4 regions of the Hymenobacter sp. 5516J-16 genome follow, and region 1 is predicted to be linked to each of the others. Evidence: riboswitches for the same ligand, from Rfam matches in the RefSeq annotation. Region 1 holds a riboswitch; each other region holds the start of a gene.
What was found. Region 1 has a riboswitch for S-adenosylmethionine ahead of MUN84_RS18920 (RimK family alpha-L-glutamate ligase). Riboswitches for the same ligand answer to the same signal wherever they lie in the genome.
Positions count from the first base shown of each region.

Region 2: another riboswitch for S-adenosylmethionine. It lies ahead of MUN84_RS24215 (amino acid permease); the one in region 1 lies ahead of MUN84_RS18920 (RimK family alpha-L-glutamate ligase).
Region 3: another riboswitch for S-adenosylmethionine. It lies ahead of MUN84_RS08810 (O-acetylhomoserine aminocarboxypropyltransferase/cysteine synthase family protein); the one in region 1 lies ahead of MUN84_RS18920 (RimK family alpha-L-glutamate ligase).
Region 4: another riboswitch for S-adenosylmethionine. It lies ahead of metH (methionine synthase); the one in region 1 lies ahead of MUN84_RS18920 (RimK family alpha-L-glutamate ligase).

Region 1 is NZ_CP095058.1:3,820,150-3,823,353, reverse strand. Features, by position in the region: gene MUN84_RS18930 (hypothetical protein) at 1-482, opposite strand, end outside; gene MUN84_RS18925 (hypothetical protein) at 632-871, shown strand; SAM riboswitch class I at 1,396-1,487, shown strand; gene MUN84_RS18920 (RimK family alpha-L-glutamate ligase) at 1,893-2,909, shown strand; gene MUN84_RS18915 (LLM class flavin-dependent oxidoreductase) at 2,930-3,204, shown strand, end outside.
Region 2 is NZ_CP095058.1:4,125,794-4,128,997, forward strand. Features, by position in the region: gene MUN84_RS20440 (EcsC family protein) at 1-626, shown strand, start outside; gene MUN84_RS20445 (DUF4890 domain-containing protein) at 743-1,174, opposite strand; SAM riboswitch class I at 1,533-1,625, shown strand; gene MUN84_RS24215 (amino acid permease) at 2,002-2,436, shown strand; gene MUN84_RS24220 (APC family permease) at 2,436-3,204, shown strand, end outside.
Region 3 is NZ_CP095058.1:1,783,795-1,786,998, reverse strand. Features, by position in the region: gene MUN84_RS08810 (O-acetylhomoserine aminocarboxypropyltransferase/cysteine synthase family protein) at 1-1,203, opposite strand, end outside; SAM riboswitch class I at 1,581-1,692, opposite strand; gene MUN84_RS08805 (LysM peptidoglycan-binding domain-containing protein) at 2,055-2,357, opposite strand; gene MUN84_RS08800 (lipocalin family protein) at 2,576-2,992, shown strand.
Region 4 is NZ_CP095058.1:2,114,196-2,117,399, reverse strand. Features, by position in the region: partial or broken gene metH (methionine synthase) at 1-1,968, opposite strand, end outside; SAM riboswitch class I at 2,119-2,232, opposite strand; gene MUN84_RS10520 (OmpA family protein) at 2,596-3,204, shown strand, end outside.

The sequences.
Region 1 (3,204 bases):
GTGTTGTTATTGCCCATCTGCAGAACAGTTGCCCCCGAAAATGCTGTATTGACCTGCGTTTGGGTGGCCTCGTTGCGGTTGCCATTCTGAGTAGCCGCAGCGCTTACTGACATCACGCCCGTCTGGCTTTGGGTAGCGGCGTTGTTGTTGCCAGTTTGGGTGGCCGTGGCCGCCACGGTGCCGAAAGAACCGGAGTGGTTTTGCGTTTGCGTAGCGGCGTTGTTGTTGCCGGTTTGCTGAATGAAGACCGAAGAAGACGCACTGCCCTGGCTGCTCTGCGCCTGCGCTGCCGCATTGTTGTTGCCCAGCTGACCAATGCTGGCGCTCATGATGCCACTCAGGTTCTGCTGCTGCTGGCTGGCCGCATTATTGTCGCCCTGCTGCAGCACGCTAGCCGAGGCCGACTGGCCAGAGCTGTTCTGCTGCTGGCTAGAGGTGTTGTTAGCCCCCAACTGCCGGGCCGCGGCAGTACCTCCGAACACATTGGTATTCTGGTCCTGAGTGGCGCGGTTGTTATTGCCTGTGCTCTGAAAAATGGTAGCAAAAGCATTGCGGCCGCTTTGGTTTTGGGTGGCATAGTTGGCCCCGCTTGCCTGCTCAATGGAAGCACTATGGCTGAAGCCCCCTGGTATTGGCTGGCGTAGTTGCCGTCGCTGTTCGCGGCAGTGGAGCCCTGCCGGATGCGGGCCCCATTAGCGCCCCGGCTCACATCCGAAAGCTGCACCTGCACGGCCTGCTGGCGGTTACCCATCTGGTCGGTTTGAGCCACATGCTGGCTGCCGGCCTGGGTCTGGGTCACCTCGTTATTATTGCCACTGCTACTGCCCCCATTCACGGCCGCGTCGTTCTGGCGGGCAATGGCCGTGTTTGAGCGGCCCGTTTGCTCCACCGTCACGCGGTTGTTGCTGCCGTAGCTGGTGGAGGTTTGGGTGTTGTCCTGCGCAATGGCAGCGCCGCTGGTCAGGAGAGCGGCCATGAGTACTCCGGTTTTTTTCATGCGAATACGGTATAACTGGTGGGGAAATTGAACACGCCCGACGGGCACCTATTGAACAGCAATATGTATAAAGATTTATATAAATATTCATAATAAAAATTAATTACATCCATTTTTACCTCAATAACAGCCCAACATAATTTCCTGACTATCAACATGCATAAGTCAACCAGGCTTGTCCGCTGAATTGGAGTAGGTAGCGCAGCTTTTGGCCCGCAAATCCTCCCGGCGGCCTGCACTGGTTTCCCTCCCGCTAGCTTCGGGGGCACGCGGCATGGCTCACCAGGCTTTGCCCGGACCTCTCGCCCGACGCCAGCGCCACTGGCCAAAGAAAATTTGGCAGTGTGGACCCAGCGGGTTTACCTTTGCCCCACTCAATTCTTTACCTGAAAGGATTGTTTTTATACAGAGGCGTGGAGAGACAGGCTCGACGAAACGCCGGCAACCTTCAGTAAGACTGAAACGGTGCCAACTCCTGACCATATAAAAACAACGTACCGTGAACCGCTTCCCGCACTTCGCCCCCGCTCCCGCCACCCCTGCTTCCGTACAGCATGGATGTTGTGGCACGTGTTGTTGGGCGGTCTGTACGCCGCTGGTTGGGTAGGTAAGAACCGCTGGGTACTGCTTTTGCCGCTGGCTCTTTGCGCGCAATGCGCTGCTGGTAAAACTACTACCTGACTATTTCCTCCCTAAGTAGACCAGCCCAGTAGCGCTGCTACTTTCCCCGCGGGGCTTTTCTTCCTACCTCGTTTCGCGCACCCAAGCTCCGGTTTCTCGGTTTGCCCGCGCCTTTCCGCCAGCCCCTACCCCGTCCGGGCTTGCCTGTTTTGCTGCCCGAATGAGGGCGGCAACTTCCGCTGATTTCTACTTTCTAGTTCTTCATTCTCCTCGCATGTCACAGTCTGTGAAGCCGATTGGCATTTATTTCGAACACCCCGAGTGGTTTAAGCCTCTGTTTGCCGAGCTGGACCGCCGCGGCCTGCCCTACGAGAAAATCGACGCCGCCCACCACCTCTTCGACCCGCTGGAAACCGAGAGTCGCTACTCGCTGGTAGTCAACCGCATGAGCTCCTCGGCCTACCTGCGCGGCCACGGTCAGGGCATCTTCCATACGGCCGGTTACGCTACCCACCTGGAGCGCATTGGTACCCGCATCATCAACGGCTCGGGCGCTACGGCCATCGAAACCAACAAGGCCCGCCAGCTCAGCCTGTTTGCCTCGCTGGGCCTGAAGTTTCCGAAGTCTTTCGTAATTAACCACGCCTCTCGCGTGCCCGATGCGGCCCGCCAGCTGCAATTCCCCATCGTGGTAAAAGTAAACATCGGGGGTAGCGGCGCGGGCATCATCCGCTTCGACACGATAGAGGGCGTAGAAGCCGCCGTGGCGGCCGGGCAAATCGACCTGGGCATCGACCAGACGGCCCTGGTGCAGGAGTACGTGACGCCCCGCGGCGGCAACATTCACCGCGTGGAAACTCTGAACGGCAAGTTCCTCTACGCCATGAAGGTGTACACCACTGGGGAGAGCTTCAACCTGTGCCCCGCCGAAATCTGCCAGATTCCGGAGGAGCCCGCCGCCGGCGACTTCTGCCTCACCGAGGCCCCCAAGAAAGGCATTCAGGTAGAAGCTTTCACGCCCCCGGCTGAGGTAGTGGAAGCCGTGGAGCGCATTGTGGCCGCCGCCAAAATCGACGTGGGAGGCATCGAGTACCTGATTGACGACCGCACCGGCGACGTACTGTTCTACGACATCAACGCCCTGTCCAACTTCGTGGCCGACGCCGTGAACGTGGTAGGCTTCGACCCCTACGCCCGCTTTGTGGACTACCTCGAAACCCAGATTGGCGCCCCAACCCCGGTAGCCAGCCGGCGGCCACTGATGCCGTATTCTCCACCCAACAGCCGGTAGCGGCTTCTATTCACTAAGCCATGCGGTACGGATATTGGATGCCCGTTTTTGGCGGGTGGCTGCGCAACGTAGAGGACGAAAACATGCGCGCCGACTGGGACTACGTGAAAACGCTGGCCCAGCGCAGCGAGGACCTAGGCTACGACCTGTCCCTGATTGCCGAGCTGAACCTCAACGACATTAAGGGCGAGGAAGCGCCCTCGCTGGATGCCTGGAGCACGGCGGCAGCCCTGGCGGCCGTCACCAAAAAAATTGAGCTGATGGTGGCTGTGCGGCCTACCTTCCACTCCCCAGC
Region 2 (3,204 bases), 310 kb from region 1:
TGCACGCGGCCATTACGACGGCCATTAAGCAAACGGTGCGCGGGGTGCTCTTCGGCTCCACGCACACCACCCGCCGCCCGGAGGCAACAGCCACGCTGGCCGAGCGGGAGGCGGCCGTGCGCAGCACCCTGCGCTACTACCGCAACACGGCTGCCGCCGAGGGCGCCGTGACCGGGGCCGGTGGCTTCCTGCTCGGGCTGGCCGACTTTCCGCTGCTGCTGGGCCTGAAGCTAAAATTTCTGTTCGACGTAGCGGCGCTGTATGGCTACGATGTGCGCGACTATACTGAGCGCCTGTTTTTGCTTCACATCTTTCAACTGGCGTTCAGCAGCCAGCACACTCGCAACGACGTGTACCAGCGCGTGGCCAACTGGGACGCTTACCGCCACACCCTGCCCACCGACGTGCACGAGTTCGACTGGCGCACCTTCCAACAGGAGTACCGCGACTACATCGACTTAGCCAAGATGGCCCAACTGGTGCCCGTCATTGGGGCCGCCGTGGGCGCCGTGGCCAACTACCGCCTGCTAGAGCAGCTCGGTGATACGGCCATGAACTGCTACCGCCTGCGGTGGCTACACGCCGCCAACGAAGCTACCCCCGCTACCCCTGTTCCCGTGACCTGAACAGCTCAATGAATGCTGGCCCCACTCAGCCTAAAGCCAGTACACGCGGATGCTACACCAACAGAAAAGCCCCATCTCCTGCAAGGAAACGGGGCTTTTTTTAGGGAACAACAGGTTTAGCTTTTGGCTTTGCGCTGCTCGTGCTGGCCTTTGTGCTTGGCCTGCTTTTGTGCCTGTAGCTGCGCATACTTAGTGTACTGCTCGGCGCTCAAAATCTGCTTGAGCTGGGCTTCGTACCGATCCTTGCTGGCTTTCATGGCCTGGTGGCGCTGCTGCTTATCGGCGGCCGAGGCCGTTTGGGTGCGCTGGGCCCGCATTTCCTGGAAGCGGGCTAAGTGCAGCTGACGCACCTGCTCGGTTTGGGCCGCCGTGAGGCCGAGCTTCTGGCTTAGGCTCTTGGCTTTTTGCTCGGCGCGCTGCTCGGGCGTTTTGTTGGCTTTGGCGCCCTTGTGGTGCTGGCCGTGGGCCGCTTTTACGGGCGTAGTCTGGGCCGAGGCGGCGGCAACGGAAAAGGAGAAAGCGGCGAAGAGAACGAGGAGCTTTTTCATGGCTATGTTGGATAGGTTAAATTCAGTGAAAGAAGCAGGCCGTGGTCCGGAACAGGCTTTTGTGCTTCTGCTACGTCAGTAGGCAACTCAGATGCCAACTTTGACCAGAAGGGGAGCTTAACAGGTTCTGAAAAAATTTAAATTTTTAGGTTAAACCTTGCCCAAGAAAATACATCGTTGCGTATAAGGTGCTTGCGGTCAAGTAGTTAGTAGGTAAGAGAGATAGTTGTTTTATCTATTGCCTGGGTCCTGAGCCAGGCCGGTAGGTAGGGTAAACCGGGCGTTGAGCTTCTCGTTTGCAGGACCCGCATTCCGGTTCTACCTTTGCCCCATCAATTCTTTCTAGCCCAAAGGATTGTTTTTATACAGAGGCGCTGAGAGACAGGCTCACTGACGCGTCGGCAACCATCCGCAACTGCTGGAACGGTGCCAATTCCTGACCATATAAAAACAACAAGCCGTGGACTTTTGCCCCTGCCGTCGTGCCCGTTTCGTAGTTTTTACTGCTCGCTTCCGCGCGTCTGCCCGAGAGCAGCGGTGGTGTGGCAGCGGGTGTTGTTGCTGCTGAAGTTAAGTCGCCTACCCGCGTAACCGGCATGGCTACTTGGCCTAAACAGGTAGTAGTGAGGTTGCCCGTGGTTTTTCTCTGGGGGTGTGGCTTCGGTCTAAGAGCCGCTTAATTGTTGGCTTGCATTTTTTGCGCACCGCCACAGCCTAGTTTAATAACCAAGCGGACTTAGTGCGCAATGCCTTCCGTCGGCACCTGGAGTAGTCCTACAACCGAACTCTTTTTTACCAGCCAACCAGGAAGTTGGCGCTTGCTTTTTATGCTCAAAAAATCATTGGAACTGCTACGGCAGGAGGCGGCCGAAACCGGCGCCCACACCCTAAAACGAAGTCTGGGCGGCTTCAGCCTGATTGCCATTGGCATTGGGGTAATTATCGGCGCGGGCCTGTTTTCGCTGACCGGCATTGCTGCCGCCAACAATGCCGGTCCGGCCGTGACGCTCTCGTTTGTGGTAGCCGCCGTGGGGTGCGCCTTCTCAGCCCTGTGCTACGCTGAGTTTGCCGCCATGGTGCCCGTGGCTGGCTCGGCCTACACCTACGCCTACGCTACCATGGGCGAGCTGTTTGCCTGGATTATCGGGTGGGACTTGATTCTGGAATACTCTGTGGGGGCGGCGGCCGTGTCCATTAGCTGGTCGCAGTATCTGCTGAAGTTTCTAAGCAAGTACAACATTCACCTGCCCCGCAGCTGGTGATGTCGCCGTTCGAGACGGCCAAGTTGGCCAACGGCACCGAAGTACATGGTCTGGTAAATATTCCGGCCATGCTTATTGTGTTGATTATCACACTGATTGTAGTGCGCGGCACCAAAGGCTCAGCGTGGTTTAACGCCATTGTGGTTACGCTAAAAGTGTCGGTGGTGCTCGTGTTTATTGCCTTAGGGTGGCAGTACATCGACCCCGCCAACTATCAGCCCTACATTCCGCAGAATACGGGGGAGTTCGGGGAGTTTGGTTGGAGTGGGATTCTGCGCGGGGCGGGCGTGGTGTTCTTCGTATTCATCGGCTTTGACATTGTGGCCACCATGGCCCAGGAAACCAAGAATCCGCAGAAAAACATGCCCATCGGCATCATCGGCTCCCTACTGATTTGTACGGTGCTGTTTGTGCTATTTGGACACGTACTCACGGGCCTGGCTAACTACACCGAGTTCAAAAACAGTGCCGCCCCTGTAGCCATTGCCATCGAGAAAACGCCCTACGCCTGGCTTTCGTCGGCCGTTATTCTGGCCATCATCATCGGCTACACCTCCGTAATTCTGGTGGATTTGCTGGGCCAGACTCGCGTGTTTTTTGCCATGGCCAAGGATGGGCTGCTGCCGCCGGTGTTTGCGCGCGTGCACGAGCGGTTCGGCACGCCCTTACAATCGGGGCTGCTGCTGGGCTTGTTTATTGCCCTATTCGCTGGATTCGTGCCCATTGCGGTAGTTGGCGAAATGACGTCTATCGGCACTTTGCTGGCCT
Region 3 (3,204 bases), 2.0 Mb from region 1:
GCGCTGCTCCTCTTCGGAAAGCTGCTGGTGGGTAGTAGCCGAGGGCTGAATGATGAGCGTTTTGGCGTCGCCCACGTTGGCTAGGTGGCTGACCAGTTTCAGATTATCAATAAACTGCGTGGCCGTTTCCTTGGAGCCTTTGATGGCGAAGGTGAGCACCCCGCCGTAGCCGCGCTTCAGGTATTTCTGGGCCAGGGTGTGGTAGGGGCTGCTCTTGAGGCCGGGGTAGTTCACGGCTTCTACCTGCGGGTGCTGCTCCAGCCAGGTAGCCACGCGCAGGGCGTTTTCTACGGTGCGGTCTACGCGCAGGCTCAGCGTTTCCAGGCCCTGAATCAGCTGCCAGGCATTAAATGGGCTTTGGGAAGGACCGAAGTCGCGTAGGCCTTCCACCCGGGCCCGAATGATAAAGGCAATGTTGCCAAACGGCCCGCCTTTCCCGAATACATCATTGAACACCAGCCCGTGGTAGCCCTCGGAAGGCTCCGTAAACTGCGGGAACTTGCCATTGCCAAAGTCATATGTGCCGCCGTCCACAATCACGCCCCCAATAGAGGTGCCGTGGCCGCCAATCCACTTCGTCGCCGATTCTACCACAATGTGGGCGCCGTGCTCCAGGGGCCGAAACAGGTAGCCGCCCGCACCAAACGTATTGTCCACGATGAGGGGCAGATCGTGCTTGTCGGCAATGGCGGCAATGCGCTCAAAGTCCGGGATGCTAAAGCTCGGATTGCCAATGGTTTCCAGGTAGATGGCCTTGGTATTCTCGTTTATCAGGGCCTCAAACTTCTCCGGCTGGTCGCCATCGGCGAAGCGCACCTCAATACCCAAGCGCTTAAACGCTACCTTGAACTGGTTGTAGGTGCCGCCATACAGGTGCGTGGTGCTCACAAAATTGTCGCCGGCCTGCAGAATGTTGTTGAGGGCAATGAACTGCGCCGCCTGCCCCGAGGAAACCGCCAGAGCTGCTACTCCGCCCTCCAGAGCCGCCACACGCTGCTCGAACACGTCGGTGGTGGGGTTCATCAGGCGGGTGTAGATGTTGCCGAACTCCTTCAGGGCAAACAGGTTGGCCCCGTGCTCGGCATTTTTGAACACGTAGCTGGTAGTTTGGTAGAGCGGTACGGCGCGGGAACCAGTTACGGGGTCGGGCTGCTGGCCGGCGTGGAGTTGTAGGGTCTCGAAGTGGAGGTTCTGCGTGGACATGGCAAGGCTGGGTTAAAGACCGTTTGGACAGGAAATGAGGGAGCGAAAACGCGAAGAGAAAGCCACGATGAGGCGCAGCGGGGGCCGCACCGGAACCAGTCAGAAAGTGCTTCTGAAGCTGATTGGGGATGCAGGCGGGCCTCGGGTGCCACTGTGGGTCACCGCAGAATCAGGCCAAGAAAGAGGAAGGGATTAGCTAGCCGGGAGCCAGGCTAGCAACAGCAACAACACGCGCTACAGCAGCGCATTCGCATTCGCCGGAAAGCTGGAGCAGCTACCGAAACACAGAAACCCCACGACCTGGTAGGGCGCAACAAAGCGACCAAGGCAGTGGGGTAGAAAGGGGCGAAAGCGAGGGTGTTTTCCATGGTACTCCTGAGTTATATGCCCCGCCAGCTAAGCTGGTCGGGCAGGAATTGGCACCTTTCGCGCGGTCGAAGGTTGCCAGCGGGTCAGGGAGCCTGTTCTCTCGCCGCTTCTGTATAAATCTTATGAAAACTACCCCGCCGCGAGCGGGGGAGTACCGGGTTGGTATTGCAAAGGTATAGCAGCGGTTTTGATATATGCAATAGGGTAGCAAAATTTTTTACCGCGGTGGCTGACTACAGCCCTTAGAAGGTGCTAAAGCCAATACGACGATTCAAGCCGCTGATTTTCAAACACAAAGTATCCGTTGCTCTATCTCATAAAGCTAGTTGCAAGAACTACAACTCTCTACGTTATCGGAAAAATTTGGCATGCGCCTGTCCGTTACCGCAAACATACTCGTACGAAAAAGCATGGGTAGGCCACAAAAAAAGCCACTCGTTTATGAGTGGCTTTTTAGGATAATTTCTAGATATAGCCTAGGCTTAAATCTTAGGTAAAGTCAACACCTGGCCTACCTCAATGTGGTCGGGATTGGCGCCGATGGTTGCCTTATTGGCATCGTATATCTGATGCCACTTGGAGGCGTCACCGTAGTGGTTCTTGGCAATTTTAGAAAGCGAATCGCCGCTTACTACCGTGTATTTGTCGGCCTGAGCAGCTGCCGGCTGGGCAGCGGGCTGGTTAGCGTTGCCGAAGAAATCGGTGGCGCCGCCAGCGGCAGGTTTAGGAGCAGGAGCAACGGGTTTTTTTTCGCCGTCGTTGGAAAGGAAATCAAACAGTCCCATAGTGGTAAATGCAAGTAAATGTGGAAGAAACGACCGACTTGCAGGGCAGGAAAAGGGCGTCGGTTTTGGCTCTTACGCCAAGGCCAACAATAAGTTGTATCCGGCGCATGCGCATAATTCTAGGCTGAACATCTTGCGGAATTGCCCCGTAAGAGGCGCAATACCAAGTGTCCTGCTTGGTGGTATTTCTCCCTCATTTTAACTTATCTCCCTGCCCCATGAAAACTAATTCCGCTCCCTTGCGCTACCTAGCTAGCCTGCTCATGTTACTGGTACTTTTCACTGCTTCCTGCGGCAGCAAAGAAGGCAAAGTAGAAGGCGTGAACATGCTGTATGGCACCGAAAGCAAAGTTTGGAAAACCGATAAAGAGCTGAGCGCCAGCGGTGACAAAGTAAAACAGACGGATGCTCAGGAGGATGAGCGCATCACCTTCTTTGCCAACAAGCAGTATAACATGACCTCTCCTGCTGGTGCCGTAAATGGCAAGTATGAGTTTGACCAGGCCGGTAAGAAAATCACTATGACGCCTGATGGAGCTGCCCAGAGCAACACCTTCGACGTAGTAACGCTCACCGACGACAAGCTCACGCTCCGTAGCCCCGAGGGTGCTGAGCTGCGCCTTGAAAAAGAATAAGCGCTGGTATCTTTTCGCTTCGCAACAAAAAAGCCTCTCTGTATTCAACGGAGAGGTTTTTTTATGACCATTCGGTACAGGCAGTATGCTGAGGTTGGCCGCTTTTGCGATATGCTTTTATGGGCAGCTCTCGGATGAATTACTACCGGGTACCCTGTAACTTATATTCTTATATATCTTTGGTTAAACTTTAAAAAAGTAACAGGAATATT
Region 4 (3,204 bases), 1.7 Mb from region 1:
CTACTACCTCCGTTTTGTCCTTCTGCTTTACCGTGTCGGCGAAGTCTACGAGGCGCTCGGTGGCGTCGGGGCGACGGTTCAGGAGCACGTCTTCCACCAATTCCAGCAGGTCCTTCGGCACTTCGTCGTACACGGCCAGCTGGCTGGGGTTCACAATGCCCATATCCAAGCCGGCCCGGATGGCGTGGTAGAGGAAGGCCGAATGCATGGCCTCGCGCACTACATCGTTGCCGCGGAAGGAGAAGCTGATGTTGCTGACGCCGCCGCTGGTGAGGGCGCCGGGCAGGTTCTGCTTGATCCACCGCACGGCCTCGATGAAGTCTAGGGCGTAGTTGCGGTGCTCCTCCATGCCGGTGCCCACCGTCAGGATGTTGGGGTCGAAGATGATGTCCTCGGCCGGGAAGCCGACTTCATTTACCAGAATATCGTAGCTGCGCCGGCAGATGTCGATGCGCTTTTCCAGGGTATCGGCCTGGCCGTTCTCATCGAAGGCCATGACCACCATGGCGGCGCCGTAAGCTCGCACGGTGCGGGCCCGCTCCTTGAAGGTTTCCTCGCCTTCTTTCAAGGAAATGGAGTTGACGATGCTCTTGCCTTGCACACACTTAAGGCCGGCTTCCAGCACGCTCCACTTCGAAGAGTCCAGCATAATCGGCACCCGCGAAATGTCGGGCTCCGAGGCAATTAGGTGCAGGAAGGTGGTCATGGCCTGCTCCGAGTCGAGCATGCCTTCGTCCATGTTCACGTCGATGACCTGGGCACCGCCTTCCACCTGGTCGCGGGCTACTTGCAGGGCGGCCTCGTAGTTACCGGTCCGGATAAGGCGGGCAAAGGCGCGGGAGCCGGTCACGTTGCACCGCTCGCCCACGTTCACAAACAGGCTGTCGGGGGTGATGTTGAACGGTTCGAGGCCGGCGAGGCGGGTTACCCCACCCCGGCCCCTCCCCGGTGGGGAGGGGTGCCAGACATGTTGGTTATCCTATCAGCAGAAGCTAATCTAAGCTCCTCCCCACCGGGGAGGGGTTGGGGTGAGGCCAACCTCCGCGGTTCGTACCGCTCCGCCAGCTTGCTTAGCTCGCCGATGTGCTGGGGCGTGGTGCCGCAACATCCACCTACCACCGTCACGAGGCCTTCCTTGAGGTAGTTTTCCACCACGCCCGCAAATTCCTGGGCCGACTCGTCGTAGCCGCCGAAGGCATTCGGGAGGCCAGCGTTGGGGTAGGCGGAAATGTGCACGTCGGCAATGCGGCTCAGCTCCTTGATGTACACCTGCAGCTGGTCGGCGCCGAGGGCGCAGTTCAAACCCACGCTCAGCAGAGGCAAGTGGCGAATGGAGTTCCAGAAAGCCTCCACCGTCTGGCCAGAAAGGGTGCGGCCGGAAGCGTCGGTGATGGTACCGGAAATCATGATGGGCACTACCCGGCCACCTTCGTCGAAGAACTTCTGCACCGCGTACAGCGCCGCCTTGGCGTTCAGGGTGTCGAAGATGGTTTCAATGAGCAGGGCGTCGGAGCCGCCTTCCACGAGGCCGCGCACTTGCTCATGGTAGGCGGTAGCCAGCTCATCGAAGGTCACGGCCCGGAAGCCGGGACGGTTTACGTCGGGTGACAGGGAGGCAGTGCGGTTGGTGGGCCCGATGGCGCCGGCCACGAAGCGAGGTTTGGCGGGGTTCTGAGCTGTAAATTCGTCGGCTACCTCCCGGGCTATGCGCGCCGACTCATAGTTCAACTCATACACGATGTCCTCCAGGCCGTAGTCGGCCTGGGCGATGGTGGTGCCGCTGAACGTGTTGGTTTCCACCATGTCGGCCCCGGCCGCAAAGTAATCGGCGTGAATGCCCCTGATGATGTCGGGGCGGGTGAGGCTGAGCAGGTCGTTGTTGCCGCGCAGGGGTTTGGGATGATTCGCGAAGCGGGTGCCCCGGAAATCAGCCTCTTCCAGCTTGTGACGCTGAATCATGGTGCCCATGGCGCCGTCCAGAATCAGGACGCGCTGGGCCAGGATGTCGTGCAGCGGGAGTGGGGGCGGTGGAGGGTCGTCGACATATCGGCTCTTCTAAGAAAATCGGCAGCAAAAAAGTGCCTATCCAGAAAGAGCCGCGTGGGGGCGCGAGTCCTGTTCTTATCTTCTTCCAAACCGCCCAAGCGGCCTGGAAAGGGAATTAGCACCTTGTTTTATTTCAGGTTGCTAAGACGTCGTTGGGCCCAATCCCTCGGTCTTTCTGGATAAGTAACAGGGCGAAGATACAACTGGAATCTTCGAAATTCAATCCGGGAAGTTTTGGGAGGGAGGTAGAGGCATTCGCTTTCAGGCTGCACGCCTGCAGAAGACGCGACGCTTCGCGTCTCAGTCGTTGCTGAAGTTGTTTAACTCACATCGTCCAATGCTTACTGCTCACCGACACGACGTGGAGTGTCGCGTTTCTACAGGCGGGTAGCAACAGCAAGTTGGTGGCTTGCTGCACGGTTTGCTTCGCAGAAGTATATAGGCTTAGCTGAATGGTTCGTTGTACGGAATGGGCCTGCTCATTGAATAAAGTTCGTGCGGCCTGGCATTTTGTTCATTTTGTGGTCAATACGTTAGATGTCTGCGACTATGATGCTATCCTCTCTGTGTCAGAAATTGTTAGCGGGCTGCTTATGCCTGCTGAGCAGCTGGACGCTGGCTCAACACCAGGCCGGCTCGGGCTTGCGTGGACAGTACTACGAGGGTAAAAAGTTTGAGAAGCTAGTGCTGACTCGCACCGATGCAGCAATCGACTTCAATTGGACTGTTGGGCCCAGCGGCAACCACTTTGTGTCGCCGGGACCGGGCGTGCCGGGCGAGTACTTCTCGGTGCGTTGGGCAGGCCACGTATATGCCCCGGTAACGGGGGTGTACACCTTCCAGATTGCTACCGACGACGGGATGCGCGTCTGGATCGGCGGGAAGAAAGTGCTGGATTCCTGGCACGATCAGCCCGTAACGGTTTCCACAACCCACCTGAAAATGAAAGCTGGGAGCTACTACGCCTTGCGGGTGGAATACTACCAGAGCGACCGGGACTCGCGGGCACTACTAGCCTGGCAGCTACCCGATTTCAACACGTTCAACGAACCGCAGCCCATTCCAGCGGCTAATCTGTACTCCACTCTGCCCACCAATATTTTACTTCTCGTGGAGGCTACGCCGCCCCAGCCCAAGGCCGCGGCCTCCGTTCCGGCG